Regions from separate parts of the Streptomyces sp. RG80 genome, predicted to be linked through region 2. Evidence: predicted binding sites of a transcription regulator. Region 2 holds the regulator's gene; each other region holds the start of a gene.
What was found. The regulator HspR, encoded in region 2, represses chaperone genes until heat shock. The targets are predictions, from matches to a motif close to TTGAGNNNNNNNNNCTCAA.
Positions count from the first base shown of each region.

Region 1: the regulator HspR is predicted to act here: its motif matches at 2,268-2,286, upstream of dnaK (molecular chaperone DnaK).
Region 3: the regulator HspR is predicted to act here: its motif matches at 2,390-2,408, upstream of lon (endopeptidase La).

Region 1 is NZ_JBEAAJ010000003.1:795,731-801,069, reverse strand. It holds gene narI (respiratory nitrate reductase subunit gamma) at 1-23, shown strand, start outside; gene ABKA17_RS13675 (hypothetical protein) at 29-265, opposite strand; gene dnaK (molecular chaperone DnaK) at 362-2,221, opposite strand; gene ABKA17_RS13665 (OsmC family protein) at 2,376-2,804, opposite strand; gene ABKA17_RS13660 (vWA domain-containing protein) at 2,854-4,668, opposite strand; gene ABKA17_RS13655 (ATP-binding protein) at 4,748-5,339, opposite strand, start outside.
Region 2 is NZ_JBEAAJ010000004.1:456,029-461,367, forward strand. It holds gene grpE (nucleotide exchange factor GrpE) at 1-581, shown strand, start outside; gene dnaJ (molecular chaperone DnaJ) at 627-1,811, shown strand; gene ABKA17_RS16220 (heat shock protein transcriptional repressor HspR) at 1,817-2,263, shown strand; gene ABKA17_RS16225 (Ig-like domain repeat protein) at 2,327-4,381, opposite strand; gene ABKA17_RS16230 (hypothetical protein) at 4,468-4,983, opposite strand; gene ABKA17_RS16235 (fibronectin type III domain-containing protein) at 5,003-5,339, opposite strand, start outside.
Region 3 is NZ_JBEAAJ010000001.1:779,040-784,378, forward strand. It holds gene ABKA17_RS03615 (rhomboid-like protein) at 37-861, shown strand; partial or broken gene ABKA17_RS03620 (sulfatase-like hydrolase/transferase) at 936-1,124, opposite strand; gene ABKA17_RS03625 (hypothetical protein) at 1,137-1,364, opposite strand; gene ABKA17_RS03630 (GNAT family N-acetyltransferase) at 1,590-2,261, opposite strand; gene lon (endopeptidase La) at 2,431-4,845, shown strand; gene ABKA17_RS03640 (lysozyme) at 4,919-5,339, opposite strand, start outside.

The sequences.
Region 1 (5,339 bases), on a different contig from region 2:
GTTGGGAGAAGACGGACGCCTAGCCTCGTCAGCCGCCGTCGATGTGACCGGCGGGGGCGGCGCCTCCGTCGTAGTGGCCGGTCGTGCCGTTGTCGTGGTGGCCCGCCGGTGCCGCCTCCACGGAGAAGTCCCGGTTGTCCACGGAGAAGTCGCGGTTGTCCGGCGAGTCCACGATCCCTGGCACGCCCACGGCCGCCGCCCCCGCCAGCAGTGATCCGGCCGCCAGCGCCGCCCACCGTGTGCGGCGTTTCCTGAGTTCACTCATGCTCGTGTCCCTCCGTGAAGTCCGGTACTGGTGACCAGCATTGGGCTTCAGGAGGGCACAGGCGACACGTTGCGGAGCATCTTCACAAGGGGAATCTCAGGCGGCCCCGCCCTTTTGGTCCTTGTCGTCGTCGACGATCTCCGCGTCCACCACGCCGTCCTCCTCGGGGGGCGGGGTGTGCTGTTCCTCTGCGGTCGGCTCGGACTGGGCCTGCGCGTACATGGCCTGGCCCATCTTCTGGCTGACGGTGGCGAGTTTCTCGACGCCGGTGCGCAGGGCGTTGGTGTCGGCGCTCTGCTCCAGGAGCGTCTTCAGCTCGGTGATCGCCGACTCCACCTCCGTCCTGGTGTCGGCGGGGACGCGTTCGTCGTTGTCGCGGATGAACTTCTCGGTCTGGTAGACGAGTTGCTCGGCGTGGTTGCGGGTCTCGGCGGCCTCCCGGCGGCCCCGGTCCTCCTCGGCGTACTGCTCGGCCTCCCGCATCATGCGGTCGATGTCGTCCTTGGGGAGCGCCGAGCCGCCGGTGACCGTCATCTTCTGCTCGCGGCCGGTCGCGAGGTCCTTGGCGGAGACGTGCATGATGCCGTTGGCGTCGATGTCGAAGGCGACCTCGACCTGCGGGACGCCGCGCGGGGCGGGCGGGAGTCCGGTCAGGTCGAAGACGCCCAGCTTCTTGTTGTACGCGGCGATCTCTCGTTCGCCCTGGTAGACCTGGATGCCGACGGAGGGCTGGTTGTCGGTGGCCGTCGTGAAGATCTCCGAACGGCGGGTCGGGATCGTGGTGTTGCGCTCGATGAGCTTGGTCATGATGCCGCCCTTGGTCTCGATGCCCAGGGACAGCGGGGTGACGTCGAGGAGCAGGACGTCCTTGACGTCGCCGCGGATGACGCCGGCCTGGAGGGCGGCGCCGACGGCGACGACCTCGTCCGGGTTGACGCCCTTGTGCGGGTCCTTGCCGGTGAGTTCCTTGACGAGGTCGGTGACGGCGGGCATCCGGGTGGAGCCGCCGACGAGGATGACGTGGTCGACCGCGGCGAGCTTGATGCCGGCGTCCTTGACCGCCTGGTGGAAGGGGGTCTTGCAGCGGTCGAGCAAGTCGGCGGTCAGCTCCTGGAACTGAGCGCGCGTCAGTTTCTCGTCGAGGTGCAGGGGGCCTTCGGCGGAGGCGGTGATGTAAGGGAGGTTGATGGTCGTCTCGGAGGAGCTCGACAGCTCGATCTTGGCCTTCTCGGCGCCCTCGCGCAGCCGTTGCAGGGCCATCTTGTCCTTGCCGAGGTCGACGCCGTACTGCCCCTGGAACTTCTTCACCAGGTGCTCCATGACCCGCTGGTCCCAGTCGTCGCCGCCGAGGTGGGTGTCGCCGTTGGTCGCCTTGACCTCGATGACTCCGTCGCCGATCTCCAGCAGGGAGACGTCGAAGGTGCCGCCGCCGAGGTCGAAGACGAGGACGGTCTGCTCCTCGCCACGGTCGAGGCCGTAGGCGAGGGCGGCCGCGGTGGGCTCGTTGATGATCCTCAGGACGTTCAGTCCCGCGACCTCCCCGGCCTCCTTGGTGGCCTGCCGCTGGGCGTCGTCGAAGTAGGCCGGGACGGTGATCACCGCGTCGGTGACGTCCTCGCCGAGATAGGACTCGGCGTCCCGCTTGAGTTTCTGCAGCACCCGCGCCGACAGCTCCTGCGCCCGGTAGCGGGTACCGTCGACGGAGCCCTCGTCCGGGAAGCGCCAGCTCGTGTCGCCCATGTGGCGTTTCACCGAGCGGGCCGTGCGCTCGATGTTCGTCACGGCCTGCCGTTTGGCGACCTCCCCGACCAGTACCTCGCCGTTCTTGGCGAAGGCCACGACCGACGGTGTGGTCCTGGCCCCCTCCGCATTGGCGACGACCGTGGGGTCGCCGCCCTCCAGGACGGCCACCACGGAGTTCGTGGTCCCCAGATCGATCCCGACCGCGCGTCCCATCGCTGTCCCCTTCCGCCAGGGCACTTCCCGGACTCCAGCACAAAACTTGAGTGCGCTGTTGTCAATGCCGCGTACCCCGAAAGCCGGGTACCCCGGAAAGGGCCGATGCCGCGCTCCCCGGTCGGGAGCACGGCATCGGACGCGTACGAGAACGTCAGGCGAGCTTGGCCGACAGGGTGATCGGCACGGTCTTGAGGGCCTGGCTGACGGGGCAGTTGACCTTGGCCTCCTCGGCCGCGGCGACGAAGGCGTCCTCGTCGAGGCCCGGCACGGTGCCCTCGACGGTGAGGTGGATGCCGGTGATGCCCTCGCCGGGCTGGAAGGTGACGTCGGCGGAGGTGGTGAGCTTGGTGGGCGGGGTGCCTGCCCCGGCCAGGGCGTGCGAGAACGCCATGGAGAAGCAGCTGGAGTGGGCGGCCGCGATCAGCTCCTCGGGGCTGGTCTTGCCGTTGGCCTCCTGGGCGCGGGAAGCCCACGTCACCGGCTGCTGGGCGATGGCGCCGGAGGAGTCGAAGGAGACGACTCCGTTGCCCTCGAGCAGGTTGCCTTCCCAGACGGTGTGTGCGGAGCGCGTGGTAGCCACGGTCAGTCCTTTCATATGGTCCCGGTTCCGGGTTGTGGGGCCCATCCGATCACACTCGGACGCGGCTCACCTCGAAGACCGGCCCTCGGGGGCTGAAGGGCAGCCGCGCCCCCTCGGGGATCAGATACGCGTGCTCGCGCCGCACCCGCAGAACGTCGCACCAGCCGTCCGTGATCACCAGGACGGGTGCGCCGGGCGGGAAGTCGTCGGCGCGGTGCAGCAGGTCGATCCCCGGCTGCAGGACCGTACCGCCGCGGCCGCGCACCCGGACCCGGCCGGCGATCTCGGTGACCGGCAGATAGCCCGCGTCGTAGGGGGCGGCGTCGCAGAACACGACCCGGGCGGCCGGTACGTCGCGGGCCTGGGCGTAGGAGGCGATGGCGCCGAGCGCCTTGCCGAGCAGGGTGCGGTCCATGGAGGCGGAGGTGTCCAGGACGACGCCGAAGGTGCAGCGGGCGACCTCCTCGGGCGGGAACCAGCGGCCCGCGCGCGGGATGTCGGGGGTGGACGACTGGCGGCGGGAAGGCCGGGCGTACGAGCGCAGTGCCTCGGGGCGGGGGACGAACTCGTCGAACCAGCGGGCCAGTCGCGCGTCCCAGGGCAGCGGCGGATGGCTGAGCGCGCGGATCTCCTCGACCAGGCCGCCGGGCAGGAAGCCGCGTTCCTGCTGCTGGTGCAGGTCCAGGCCGTGGCCGAGGCCGCGGCGGTAGAACTCGTCGAGGTCGACGTAGTCGCGGGGTGAGCCGAGCGGACCGCCGAGGACGTCGCCGAGGCCCTTGCCGCGCAGGGTGCCCAGCCGGCGCAACCGGCGCAGGTCGCCGGCGATGCGGTCGTAGACCTCCTCGGCGGAGAGGTCCTTGAGCTCGGGGTCGTGCAGGAGGCCTTCGGGCATGGTGCCGATCTGCATCTCGGTCAGCCAGCCGTTGACGACGTAGTCGCAGGCGACGTTGAAGAGGTAGGGGTCGCGGGTGCCGCAGCGGTCGCCGTGGCGCAGGGCGGCATGCAGCATCTCGTGGGCGAGGACGAACCGCCATTCCTCGTCGTCGAGTTCGCGCAGCGGGTTGATGTAGATCTCGGCGAGTTCGGCGTTCACCGCGGCGACGGAGATGTCGTGGGCGCGGGCGAGTTCGGCGTCGGCGACCAGGGTGATGCCGGCCGCGATGCCGCCGAGCAGCGGATAGGAGGAGACGAACCAGCTCAGGGCCCGCTCCCAGGGCCGGCGCGGGGTGGTGCCGCCGCGCATCGACCTACGGCGGCCGCCCGCGACGTCCATGGCAGTGGCGACGGTGCGGGTGAGGGCGTGGGCGAACGCCAGCTGCCAGTTCGGCGGGGTGCCGCCCCGCCAGGTGTCCCAGGGCACCAGCAGCTGGTCCGGTTCGTGGCCCGCGGTGCCGCAGTGCTCGTACACGGGTGGGATGCCGTCGCGGCGCCAGCGGGCGGCGAGCTGTTCCTCGTCGCCGTCGGGGTAGGCCGGCGGCAGGTCCTCGGGGGTGCGGCCGACGGGGAAGCCGAGCAGGAAGCGGTTGACGACGGCGCAGCGGGCGGCGAGGTCGTGGCGGTCGGGCTGGGTGCGGCGGCCCTGCTTCGCCGGGACGTGGCCGAAGCCGAGGTGGATGACGGCGTGGGCGACGGCCCAGGCCCAGTCGGCGGGTTCGGCGCGGCGGGTGGGGTGGGCGTGGACGATGCCGTCGGAGTCGACGCGGACGAGGCCGGTGTGCGGCGCGTGCGGGCAGTCGTCCTTGCGGCAGGTGCTGAAGCCGATGGCGGCGAGCGCCCGGTTGGCCCGCACCAGCCGCATGCCCTCCGCGAACGCCTCGGCCGCCAGGTCGGTCTTGGGTCGCTTCGGACCGCGCGTACGGCTCACTGCGGCTCCCCCTTCGAGGTCCGCGCGCCACCGGACAGGCGCACCGGGCCCTTCGATGCGCGCCGGGTACGGGAGCGGCTCACTGGCGTGCCTCCACCAGCCGTGGCATGTCGCGGGCCGCCTCGACCAGGAACCAGGCGGGCAGCAGCGGGTTGCCGTCGTCGTCCGGGGCGATGACGCCCTGCGCGACCTCCACCGAGATCTCGGCGAGCTGCACGAGCAGCGACTTGGCGCGGTACGCCGTCTGCTGCCCTCCGCCGGAGAGGTGCTCCTTGCTGGCGGGGAGCTCCTTGACCAGGCGGCCGCGGAAGGACTCGGCGAGGTAGTAGAGCAGGTCGCGGTCCTCCATGCGGTGCGGCCAGCGGGCGTCGCCCTTGATGATGGCCTCGATGCCGAACCGGCTGCGCACGATCTTGACGTAGCCGCAGAACGCGGTGGCGTGCGCGGGGGTCAGGGTGCCGTGTGCGACGACCTTCAGCGTCTCCTCGTCGAGGCCCTGGCCGAAGGAGTGCAGGGCGTCGGAGAGCATGTGCCAGGAGCGGGGTGTGGAGAACGGTTCCTCGGTCTTGGGCGGCTTGGACCACAGGTGGTCGGGCCGGTCGGTGAGGTGGTCCAGGATCCAGGGGTGGATGTCGTGGCCCGCGGCCCAGGTCAGCCAGTCCTTGGCGGAG
Region 2 (5,339 bases):
CCTCCTCCTCGGAGGCGGGGGCGGCCCCGGCCGGGGACGCAACAGCACAGATCGCCGGTCTGACGGCCCAGCTGGACCAGGCCCGCAAGGCGCTCGAAGAGCGCACCGCGGACCTCCAGCGGCTCCAGGCCGAGTTCCAGAACTACCGCCGCCGCGTGGAGCGGGACCGGATCACGGTCAAGGAGATCGCCGTCGCGAACCTCCTGACCGAACTCCTGCCCGTGCTCGACGACATCGGCCGCGCCCGGGACCACGGGGAGTTCGTCGGCGGATTCAAGTCCGTCGGGGAGTCCCTGGAGACCGTCGCGGCGAAGATGGGTCTTCAGCAGTTCGGCAAGGAGGGCGAGCCCTTCGACCCGACGATCCACGAGGCCCTGATGCACAGCTACGCACCGGACGTCACCGAGACGACCTGCGTCGCGATCCTCCAGCCGGGGTATCGCATCGGCGAGCGCACCATCCGCCCCGCGCGGGTGGCCGTCGCCGAACCGCAGCCGGGCGCGCAGACGGTCAAGGCCGAGGGGGCCGACGAGGCCCCGGCGGCCGGCGACGACAAGGACAGCGGCCCTGAGGAGGGCTGAGGTCACAGCGACTGAGCGGAACCGCGGAAAGGGGGCGCGTCGAGGATGAGCACCAAGGACTTCATCGAGAAGGACTACTACAAGGTCCTCGGCGTCCCCAAGGACGCCACCGAGGCCGAGATCAAGAAGGCGTACCGCAAACTCGCCCGCGAGTTCCACCCGGACGCCAACAAGGGCAACGCCAAGGCGGAGGAGCGCTTCAAGGAGATCTCCGAGGCGAACGACATCCTCGGTGACCCCAAGAAGCGCAAGGAGTACGACGAGGCCCGCGCGCTCTTCGGCAACGGCGGCTTCCGCCCGGGGCCGGGCGCGGGCGGCGGCTCGTTCAACTTCGACCTGGGCGACCTCTTCGGAGGCGGCGCCCAGGGCGGTGGCGGCCAGGGTTCCGGCGGCTTCGGCGGCGGGATCGGCGACGTCTTCGGCGGTCTGTTCAACCGCGGCGGCACGGGCACGACCCGTACCCAGCCCCGGCGCGGCCAGGACATCGACACCGAGGTCACGCTGAGCTTCACCGAGGCCATCGAGGGCGCCACGGTCCCGTTGCGGATGTCCTCGCAGTCCCCCTGCAAGGCCTGCTCCGGCACCGGCGACAAGAACGGCACGCCGCGCGTGTGCCCGACCTGTGTCGGCACCGGGCAGGTGGCCCGGGGTTCGGGAGGCGGCTTCTCGCTGACCGACCCGTGCCCGGACTGCAAGGGCCGCGGTCTGATGGCCGAGCACCCCTGCCTCGAGTGCAAGGGCAGCGGCCGCGCCAAGTCCTCCCGGACGATGCAGGTCCGCATCCCCGCCGGGGTCACCGACAGCCAGCGCATCCGGCTGCGCGGCAAGGGCGCACCGGGCGAGCGCGGCGGCCCGGCCGGCGACCTGTACGTCACCGTGCACGTCGACGCCCACCCGGTCTTCGGCCGCAAGGGCGACAACCTCACGGTCACGGTCCCGGTGACCTTCACCGAGGCGGCTCTCGGCGGCGAGGTCAGGGTCCCCACCCTGGGCGGCCCCGCCGTGACGCTGAAGCTGCCGCCGGGCACCCCCAACGGCCGCACCATGCGCGCCCGGGGCAAGGGCGCGATCCGCAAGGACGGCACCCGCGGCGACCTCCTGGTCACCGTCGAGGTGAGTGTCCCGACGGATCTGACGGGGAAGGCTCGTGACGCACTCGAGGCGTATCGCGAGGCGACCGCGGGCGAGGACCCGCGGGCGGAGCTGTTCCAGGCGGCGAAGGGAGCTTGATCGAGATGGACGGCCGTCGACGCAATCCGTATGAACTGACCGAGGAGACCCCGGTCTACGTCATCTCGGTGGCGGCCCAGCTCTCGGGCCTGCACCCGCAGACCCTGCGCCAGTACGACCGGCTCGGCCTGGTCTCCCCGGACCGCACCGCGGGCCGGGGCCGGCGCTACTCGGCCCGTGACATCGAACTGCTGCGCACCGTCCAGCAGTTGTCGCAGGACGAGGGCATCAACCTCGCCGGCATCAAGCGCATCATCGAGCTGGAGAACCAGGTCGCCGCGCTCCAGTCCCGGCTCGCCGAGATGGAGTCGGCCCTGGAGGGCGCCGCGGCGGCGATGCGCCAGCGGGAGGCGGCGGTGCACGCCTCGTACCGCCGTGACCTGGTGCCGTATCAGGAGGTCCAGCAGACCAGCGCGTTGGTGGTGTGGCGGCCGAAGGGCCGGCAGGACTGACACAGGCATGCGGAAGGGGCCCGGAGGACGAACCTCCGGGCCCCTTCCGTATGCACGCTCTTGTCAGGGTGCCAGGGCCACCCAGGCGTCGCCGGGCTCGGACTCGGTGCCGTCGGCGCGCACGGCGGTCACCCAGTAGAAGTGGGTGGCGCCGGTGGCGGCCGTGGTGTCCGTGTACGAGGTGCCGGTGACCGGGTCGGCGGTCAGGGGCTCGTAGGCGGCGGTGGCCGGGTTCCAGCGGTGGACGCGGTAACCGGTGATGTCGCTCCCGTGGTACCCGCTGGAGAGCTTCCAGGTCAGGTCGACGCCGTCGGCACCGGCCTGGGCGCTCACGTCGACCAGCCAGTCCTGCGGCGTCTGGACGCTCGGCCGCAGGTCGAGCTCGGTGACGGTGGTGGACACCATCTTGTCGGCCGTCGTGTAGTTGGAGTTGCCCGAGGTGTCCACGGCGTCCACGAAGTAGGTGTGGTCCTCGCCGTCCTGGAGGTTCGCCGAGTCGACGAGCCGGCTGGTGCCCGCCTGCACCGTCCCCACGTGCGTGTAGTCGGTCCCGTCGTCCACCGTGCTGAGCCGGAACACGTTGTACCGGGCGAGGTCGTCGACCGGGCTGTCGTCCCAGTCCAGGACCGTGCCGTACGTGGTGGCGGTGGCCGTGAACCCGGTGACGAGCGGCGGGGCGGTGCCGTCGCCGTAGCCGTGGGAGATGGTCTGCGAGGGGGCCGACTCCCGGCCGAGCGCGTCGACGGTCGTCACCCAGTACACGTAGAACCCGTCGTTCGGGCTCGGTACGACGGTGGTGTCGGTGCAGGTGTAGCTGTACTTGGTGCCGTAGGCGGTGTCGGTGAGCTTCGGGTCGCAGGGCACCACCTGGGAGTCGACGACGTCGAACGTGCCGGTGGCCTCGTCGAAGCGGCGCTCCTCGCGGTGCACCCGGAACTCGGCCGGGGCGTACGGCGACACTTCCCAGCGCAGATCGACGCCGCCGCCGTCCTCCGCCCGGTTCTCCGTCTTCCAGAAGTACGGCACCGCGAGCGGCCTCGCGACCGACACCACCGACGAGTAAGCGGTGTTGCCCGCCGCGTCCGACACCGCGACCTTGTAGTAGGAGGTCTCCCCGTACGGGGCGCCGGCATCGGTCGCCGAGTTGCCCCAAGGCCCCCTGACCTCGGTGAAGGGCCCGTCGGGCGAGGGGGCCCGCAACAGCCGGGTCGTCTCCGCCCCCTCGGACATCCACCACAGGGACACCCCGAGGAGGGCCGAGCCCTCGTCGGCCTTCAGATCGCGGACGGTCGGCGCGATCCGGTCCACCGTGGTGACCAGCTGATCGGCCGTGCCCGTGGAGACGTTGCCGGCCTTGTCGTAGGCCCGGACCTCGTAGTAGTACGCGTCGCCCGACCGCGGCAGCCAGTCGGTGTACGACGTCGACGACGTCGACGAGGTCGTCGTCAGCGGTGTGCTGCCGAAGGACGTGCCCTTGAGGCGCCGGTAGACCTGGTACCCGGCGAGGTCCATCTCCTTGTTCTTGGCCCAGGTCAGCTTGGCCTTGCCGGTCGCCGAGTCGTACGAGACCGAGGTGCCTGTCGGTGTGAGCGGCTTGACGGTGTCGACGGTGGCCGACGTCCTGGGCGTGTAGCCGAACTTGACCTTGGCGGAGCCGGTCCAGTTGACGTAGTCGACGCGGAGGGTGTGCTTGCCCTTGGGGATCGTGACGTTGACGGTCTTGGAGACCGTGGTGGAGGTGTTCTTCCACAGGTCGATCTTGCGGGCGCCGGTGGTGCCGGGGTCGAGGTAGACCCGGATGCCGTCGAGGCCGGAGGCGCTGAAGGAGAACGGGCCGCCGGAGCCGAAGTCGCGGGTGACGGACCAGCGGACGCCGAAGTTGTTCGACGGCAGCCCGGACACGGGTGCCCCGCTCCAGCTCTGGTCGATCGCGGAGTCGCAGTCCGTCTTCTTCGGGGTGCCGGAGAAGGTGGTGTTCGCGAAGAACTGCCGCTTGAACACCGGGGACGTGCAGGTGGTCGCGGCGGACGCGGACGGCGTGAGCGTGAGCAGGGTGCCCGCGGTGGTGAGCACGACGGCGGTCGCGGTGGCCGCGGTCGTGCGTCTGGCTGGGTTCATCGGTTCCTTCGGTGCTGATCGTCGACGGCAGACAGAACCGTCGACGATCAGGACCGGCCGGACCGGCGTTTGGTTGTACGGCCAGGTCAGGGAATCAGATCGCCGATCCCGTCGACCGCCGAGGCCCACAGGGGCTCCGCGCCCGTGCCGAACGCGGCGGCCAGCGCGTAGCCGAGCGCCGCGTCCGTCGCGTCCGGCTTGGCGGTCGGCCGCCAGTCGGCCGTCACCCGGCCGTCGCCCCTGGAGGCGAAGGAGCCCAGCCGCTGCCCGTTCCGCAGCAGCCGGCTGGCCGTCATCGAGTGCGGCACCAGCCGCCACAGGTGCCCGCGGTGCCGCACGTCCACCCGGTACGACCTGCGGATCAGCCGCCCCCTGCCGGGCGCCAGCGCGGCCCCCTCGCCGTCGACGGTGAGGGTCAGCAGACCGGCCTTCCGGGTGCCGACGGGGACCTCCTCGTTGGTGGCCTTGGTACCGGTGGCACGCCTCAGCACGACCCGGGGAATCGTCTGCCCCTCGACCTCGACCACACCGCCGCCGGTCTCCAGACGGACGGTCAGCGGGCCGAACAGGCTGTCGGTGACGAGGGTTTCGGCAAGGGGCATGAGGGCTCCTCGTGGGGTCTCAGGCAGTGGGCGCGGTGGCCGCCCAGTCGCCGGCCGGCACGGACTCGGTGCCGTCCGCGGCCAGGGTGGTCACCCAGTAGAAGGACGTGGTGCCGCGCTGAGCGCCGGTGTCGTAGTAGTCGGTGGCACCGGTGCCGAGGTCGGCGATCTTCTCGTAGGTCTCGGTGGCGGGGTTCCAGCGGTAGACGCGGTAACCGGTCGTCTCCTGGGCACTGGCGCTCCAGTTCCAGTCGAGGTGGGTTCCCTCGTCGCCCTCGGCCGCCGTCGCGTCCAGCTCCAGCGGGGAGCCCTCGGGGGTCGCGACGCTCGGCGTCATGTCGAGCTCCGTCGCCGTC
Region 3 (5,339 bases), on a different contig from region 2:
GCGAAGGCTGGGGCGAAACGGAAGGAGCGACTCACGGTGGAACGGACCGCGAAGTCGGCAGACGCGCCGCACGCTCCTGCCGACGCCTGCTTCCCCGACGTCGCCGGACTGCTCGACGCGGTACCGGGCCAGCGCGGACCGGCACCCGTCCCCGTCGCCGACAAGACGCCCGAAGTCACCGAAGCCACTGAAGCCCCTGAAGTCGCCGACCCCCGGCGCCGGTTGCGCCCCTGGCGTCTGCTCCCCACCCCCACCGGGACGCCGTTCACCTTCGGTTACGCCGTTGTCCTGGCCGTCACCTCGCTCGTCACCGAGTACGCCGACCCCACCCTCGTCCACTCCCTGCTCCAGGGCTCCAGCACCGACGTGGCCCACCTCGTGCGCACGCCCGTGCTCGTCCTGGTGGCCAGCGCGCTGTGGGTAGCGGGCGGCATCGTGTCGCCGTACGTGCTGGGCTTTCTGCTGGTCATGACCGCGCTGGAGCGTCGGATCGGCGGACTGCGCGCGGCCGGTGTCTTCCTCCTCGGCCATGTCCTGGCCACTCTCGCGACCGAACTCCCCGTCGGACTCGCCGTCCTGGTCGGTCACCTGCCCGACAGCTCCCTGCACCGCCTCGACTACGGCATCAGCTTCGGCGTCGCCGCGGGCACGGGCGCGCTGGCCGGGCTGCTCTCCCCTTGGCTCCGCTGGCCGTTGCTGGCCCTGTTCGCCGGCATGCTGCTCCAGGACCTGCTCGCCTTCACCGACCCGATGACCGAGTGGGGGCACCTGATGGCTCTGACCTTGGGGACGGCCACGTGGCCGTGGGTCCGCCGCTGGGCGAGGACCCCGCCCCGGTCCAGGCGGTTCCTGAGCTGGTAGGGATCGGCGCGCAGGTCGTAGTACTCCCGGAAGAGGACCCGGCCGTCGCCGTGCGGGCGGCTGATGTCGACGTGGCCCGTGAGGCGGTCGTCGGTGCGGGCGGTGCCGAGGCCGCCGGCCGACCAGGAGAGGTGGAAGGGGACCTCCAGACTCGGGCGGTACGGCACCGACTTGCGCAGCCGGCCGTGGTGGCCCCAGCGCAGACCATGGTCGCTGGTGAACAGCACGAGGGTGTTGTCCAGCCGGCCCCGCCACTCGGGCACGCGCGCGTGGGCCTACTTCCGCTCCGGGGCGTTCACCTCGTGCGCGGAGCGCGTGGCGACGTACGCGAACCAGGGGCGGCCGTCGGTGCGGGACCGGTCGATGAAGTCGAGGGCGTGGTTCTTGACGACGGTGGTGATGGCGTGCGCGCGAAGGTCGTGCCGTCGCCGCCGAATCAGTCGAGGGTCGGCGGCAGCGCCCAGCCCGTCTCCTTCGGCTGGTCGTCGGTGAGGACCAGCCACAGGCGGTGCGGCTCGGGACATGGCTCGCCTCAGGGGCGGCCATACGTACCTCGTTCGCAGCGGGGGCCTCGCCGCCCGCGCCGGAGTCGCCGACCCTGGCGACGAACCGGAACCGTCGCCCCCGTGATCAGCGCGCGCCGCCCGGGCCCGCGCTGCTCCACCGTCCCGAACGGTCTCCGCAACGGCATCCACAGCAAGTATGTGCAAGCGGAGACGACCGTTTCTCTACGGCGTCCCGTGCCCCGTGAACCTCGCGCTGGTCAGCGGAGCCGACACCGTCCAGCCCAGTGACTCGTACAGGCCCTTCCCGGCCGGTGTGCCCGCCAGTACGCAGGTCTCGGCGCCCTGTTCCGTCGCGGCTCGCTGGAGTGTGTGCATGACGAGGGTGCCGAGCCCCTTGCGTTGGTGGGCCGGGGACGTGGCGACCTGGTCGACGACCGCCGTCGCACCGGTCGGGGCGAGCTGGCCGCGGGCCGCCCAGGAGCCGTCGGGGGCGGCGATCATCGTGCGGACGAGGCCGCCGCGGGACCAGGTGCGCCGGCGGTAGCCGTCCGGGACCGGCGGTTCGTCGGCGGGTGTCGTCGTGGGCAGTGTCGTCAGAGGGAGCGTCATCAGGCAGCCGGGCTCCGGATCGATCCACCAGCCCTCGCCCAGCCAGTCGCCGACCACGGCCGGATCCCGGAACACCTTGAGCCACACCCCGGCACCCGTGACCGCCCCGGCCACCTTGCGGACGACCGTCTCCTCGACATCGTCCCCGGTCGCGCCCAGCACGTGCCGGGCGACATGGCCGTCCATCCCCATGTCGATCGTGCAACCCCACGGCTCGACCACCGGCGGGGCCGCCCCGCGCGAGACGACCCACCCGTCCACCCACGCCCGCACGATCCGGTCCATGCCGAGGCCCTTCGCTGGTAACAAGTGAAAGCTGTTGATGGTTACTACATCAGCAGCGTCACGAGTCCCGGCAGAGGTGATCGCTCACAGCGAACGCCCCTTGGGGAACATTCGGAGGCTCACGTGCATTGAGTCGGCATAGCTCAACTTGAATGCCGAAGGGGAGATCATGGCTTCGACGTCCACACCGCTCACTCTGCCTGTGCTGCCGCTCGACGACGAGGTCGTGCTGCCCGGAATGGTGGTCCCGCTCGACCTGAACGACCCCGACGTACGCGCCGCGGTGGAGGCCGCCCAGGCCGCCGCCCGGTCGGAGCCGGGGAAGCCCAGGGTGCTGCTCGTGCCACGCATCGACGGCACCTACCCGGGCACCGGTGTGCTCGGCACCGTCGAGCAGGTCGGCCGGCTGGCCGACGGCGACCCGGGCGCCCTGATCCGCGGCCGGGGCCGGGTGAAGATCGGTGCCGGGACGACCGGACCGGGTGCCGCCCTCTGGGTCGAGGGCACCCGTGTCGACGAGACCGTGCCCGAGCCGCTGCCGGGCCATGTCACCGAACTGGTCAAGGAGTACAAGGCCCTCGCCACCGCCTGGCTGCGCAAGCGCGGCGCCTGGCAGGTCGTGGACCGGGTCCAGGCCATCGACGACGTCTCCGCGCTCGCCGACAACTCCGGGTACTCGCCCTTCCTGAGCACCGACCAGAAGGTCGAGCTGCTCGAGACCGCCGACCCGGTCACCCGCCTCAAGCTCGCCACCCAGCAGCTCCGCGACCACCTCGCCGAGCAGGACGTCGCCGAGACCATCGCCAAGGACGTCCAGGAGGGCGTCGACAAGCAGCAGCGCGAGTTCCTGCTCCGCCGCCAGCTGGAGGCCGTACGCAAGGAACTGCGCGAACTCAACGGCGAACAGGACGGCGAGGAGTCCGACGACTACCGCGCGCGGGTGGAGGCCGCCGACCTGCCGGAGAAGGTGCGCGAGGCCGCGCTCAAGGAGGTCGACAAGCTGGAGCGGTCCAGCGACCAGTCGCCCGAGGGGTCGTGGATACGGACCTGGCTGGACACCGTGCTCGAACTCCCGTGGACCGAGCGCACCGAGGACGCGTACGACATCCAGGGCGCCAAGGCGGTCCTGGACGCCGAGCACGCCGGCCTGGAGGACGTGAAGGAGCGGATCACCGAGTACCTGGCGGTGCGCAAGCGGCGCGACGAGCGGGGGCTCGGCGTGGTCGGCGGCCGGCGCGGCGGTGCCGTACTGGCGCTCGTCGGCCCGCCCGGCGTCGGCAAGACCTCGCTGGGTGAGTCGGTCGCGCACGCCATGGGCCGCAAGTTCGTCCGCGTGGCCCTCGGCGGTGTGCGGGACGAGGCGGAGATCCGCGGTCACCGGCGTACGTACGTCGGCGCGCTGCCCGGCCGGATCGTCCGCGCCATCAAGGAGGCCGGGTCGATGAACCCGGTGGTCCTGCTCGACGAGATCGACAAGGTGGGGTCCGACTACCGGGGCGACCCGGCGGCGGCCCTCCTGGAGGTCCTCGACCCGGCGCAGAACCACACCTTCCGCGACCACTACCTGGAGGTCGAACTCGACCTGTCGGACGTGGTCTTCCTCGCCACGGCCAACGTCCTGGATGCCATCCCCGAGGCCCTGCTCGACCGTATGGAACTGGTCCGCCTCGACGGCTACACCGAGGACGAGAAGGTCGTCATCGCCCGCGATCACCTGCTCCCGCGCCAGCTGGAGCGGGCCGGCCTCGACAAGGACGAGGTGACGCTCGACGAGAGCGCCCTGCGCAAGCTCGCCGGCGAGTACACCCGCGAGGCGGGCGTCCGCACCCTGGAGCGGTCCATCGCACGGCTGCTGCGCAAGGTCGCGGCCCAGCACGAACTGGGTGAGCGGAAGCTGCCGTTCACGGTCACGGACGAGGAACTGCGCGGCCTGATCGGGCGCCCGCACCACGTGCCCGAGTCCGCCCAGGACCCGGCGGAGCGCCGCACCGCGGTGCCGGGTGTGGCGACCGGCCTCGCGGTCACCGGAGCCGGCGGTGACGTGCTCTTCGTCGAGGCGTCCCTGGCGGACCCGGAGACGGGTGCGGCGGGCCTGACGCTGACCGGGCAGCTCGGGGACGTGATGAAGGAGAGCGCGCAGATCGCCCTGTCGTTCCTGCGCTCGCACGGCGCCGAACTGGAGCTGCCGGTGGGCGACCTGAAGGACCGGGGCGCGCACATCCACTTCCCGGCGGGCGCGGTGCCCAAGGACGGCCCGAGCGCGGGCATCACGATGACGACGGCACTGGCGTCGCTGCTGAGCGGGCGACTGGTGCGGACCGACGTCGCGATGACCGGCGAGGTCTCGCTGACGGGTCGCGTGCTGCCCATCGGCGGTGTGAAGCAGAAGCTGCTCGCCGCGCACCGGGCGGGCGTCACGACCGTCATCATCCCCAAGCGCAACGAGCCCGACCTGGACGACGTCCCCGCCGAGGTGCTGGACAAGCTCGACGTCCACGCCGTGACGGACGTCCGCCAGGTGCTGGAGCTGGCGCTGTCCCCGGCGACGAACGGGGCGGCGTCGGAGGTTCCGGTGGCGGCGTGACGGACGGCACCGGATGAGGTGAAGGCCCGGGTTCTCGTGAGGGAGGCCCGGGCCTTCGCCGTACGCCCGAGTGTCAGCCGTTGGCCAGGGCGACGACCCGGTCGAGGGCCCCGTTGAACCGGTCGTGGTCGCCGACCGTCGGCCCGGACGAGGTGTACTGCCACATGGTGTAGGTGCTCCACCCGGCCGGCAGCGTCCCCGGGGTCGAGGCGTAGCGGGCGATCCACAGCGGGTTGGCGGAGAAGCCGGCGTAGTTGCCGGTGCACTGGCTCCACCAGCTGGTGGAGGTGTAGATGACGGCGTCGCGGCCGGTGCGGGCCTTGTACCGGTTCAGGAAGTCCCGGATCCAGCTCACCATCGCGCTCTGGGTCTTGCCGTAGCAGGAGTCGCCGTACGGGTTCCACTCGATGTCGAGCGTGCCGGGCAGGGTCCTGCCGTCGGCGGACCAGCCGCCGCCGTGGTCGACGAAATAGTTGGCCTGCGTTGCGCCGGTC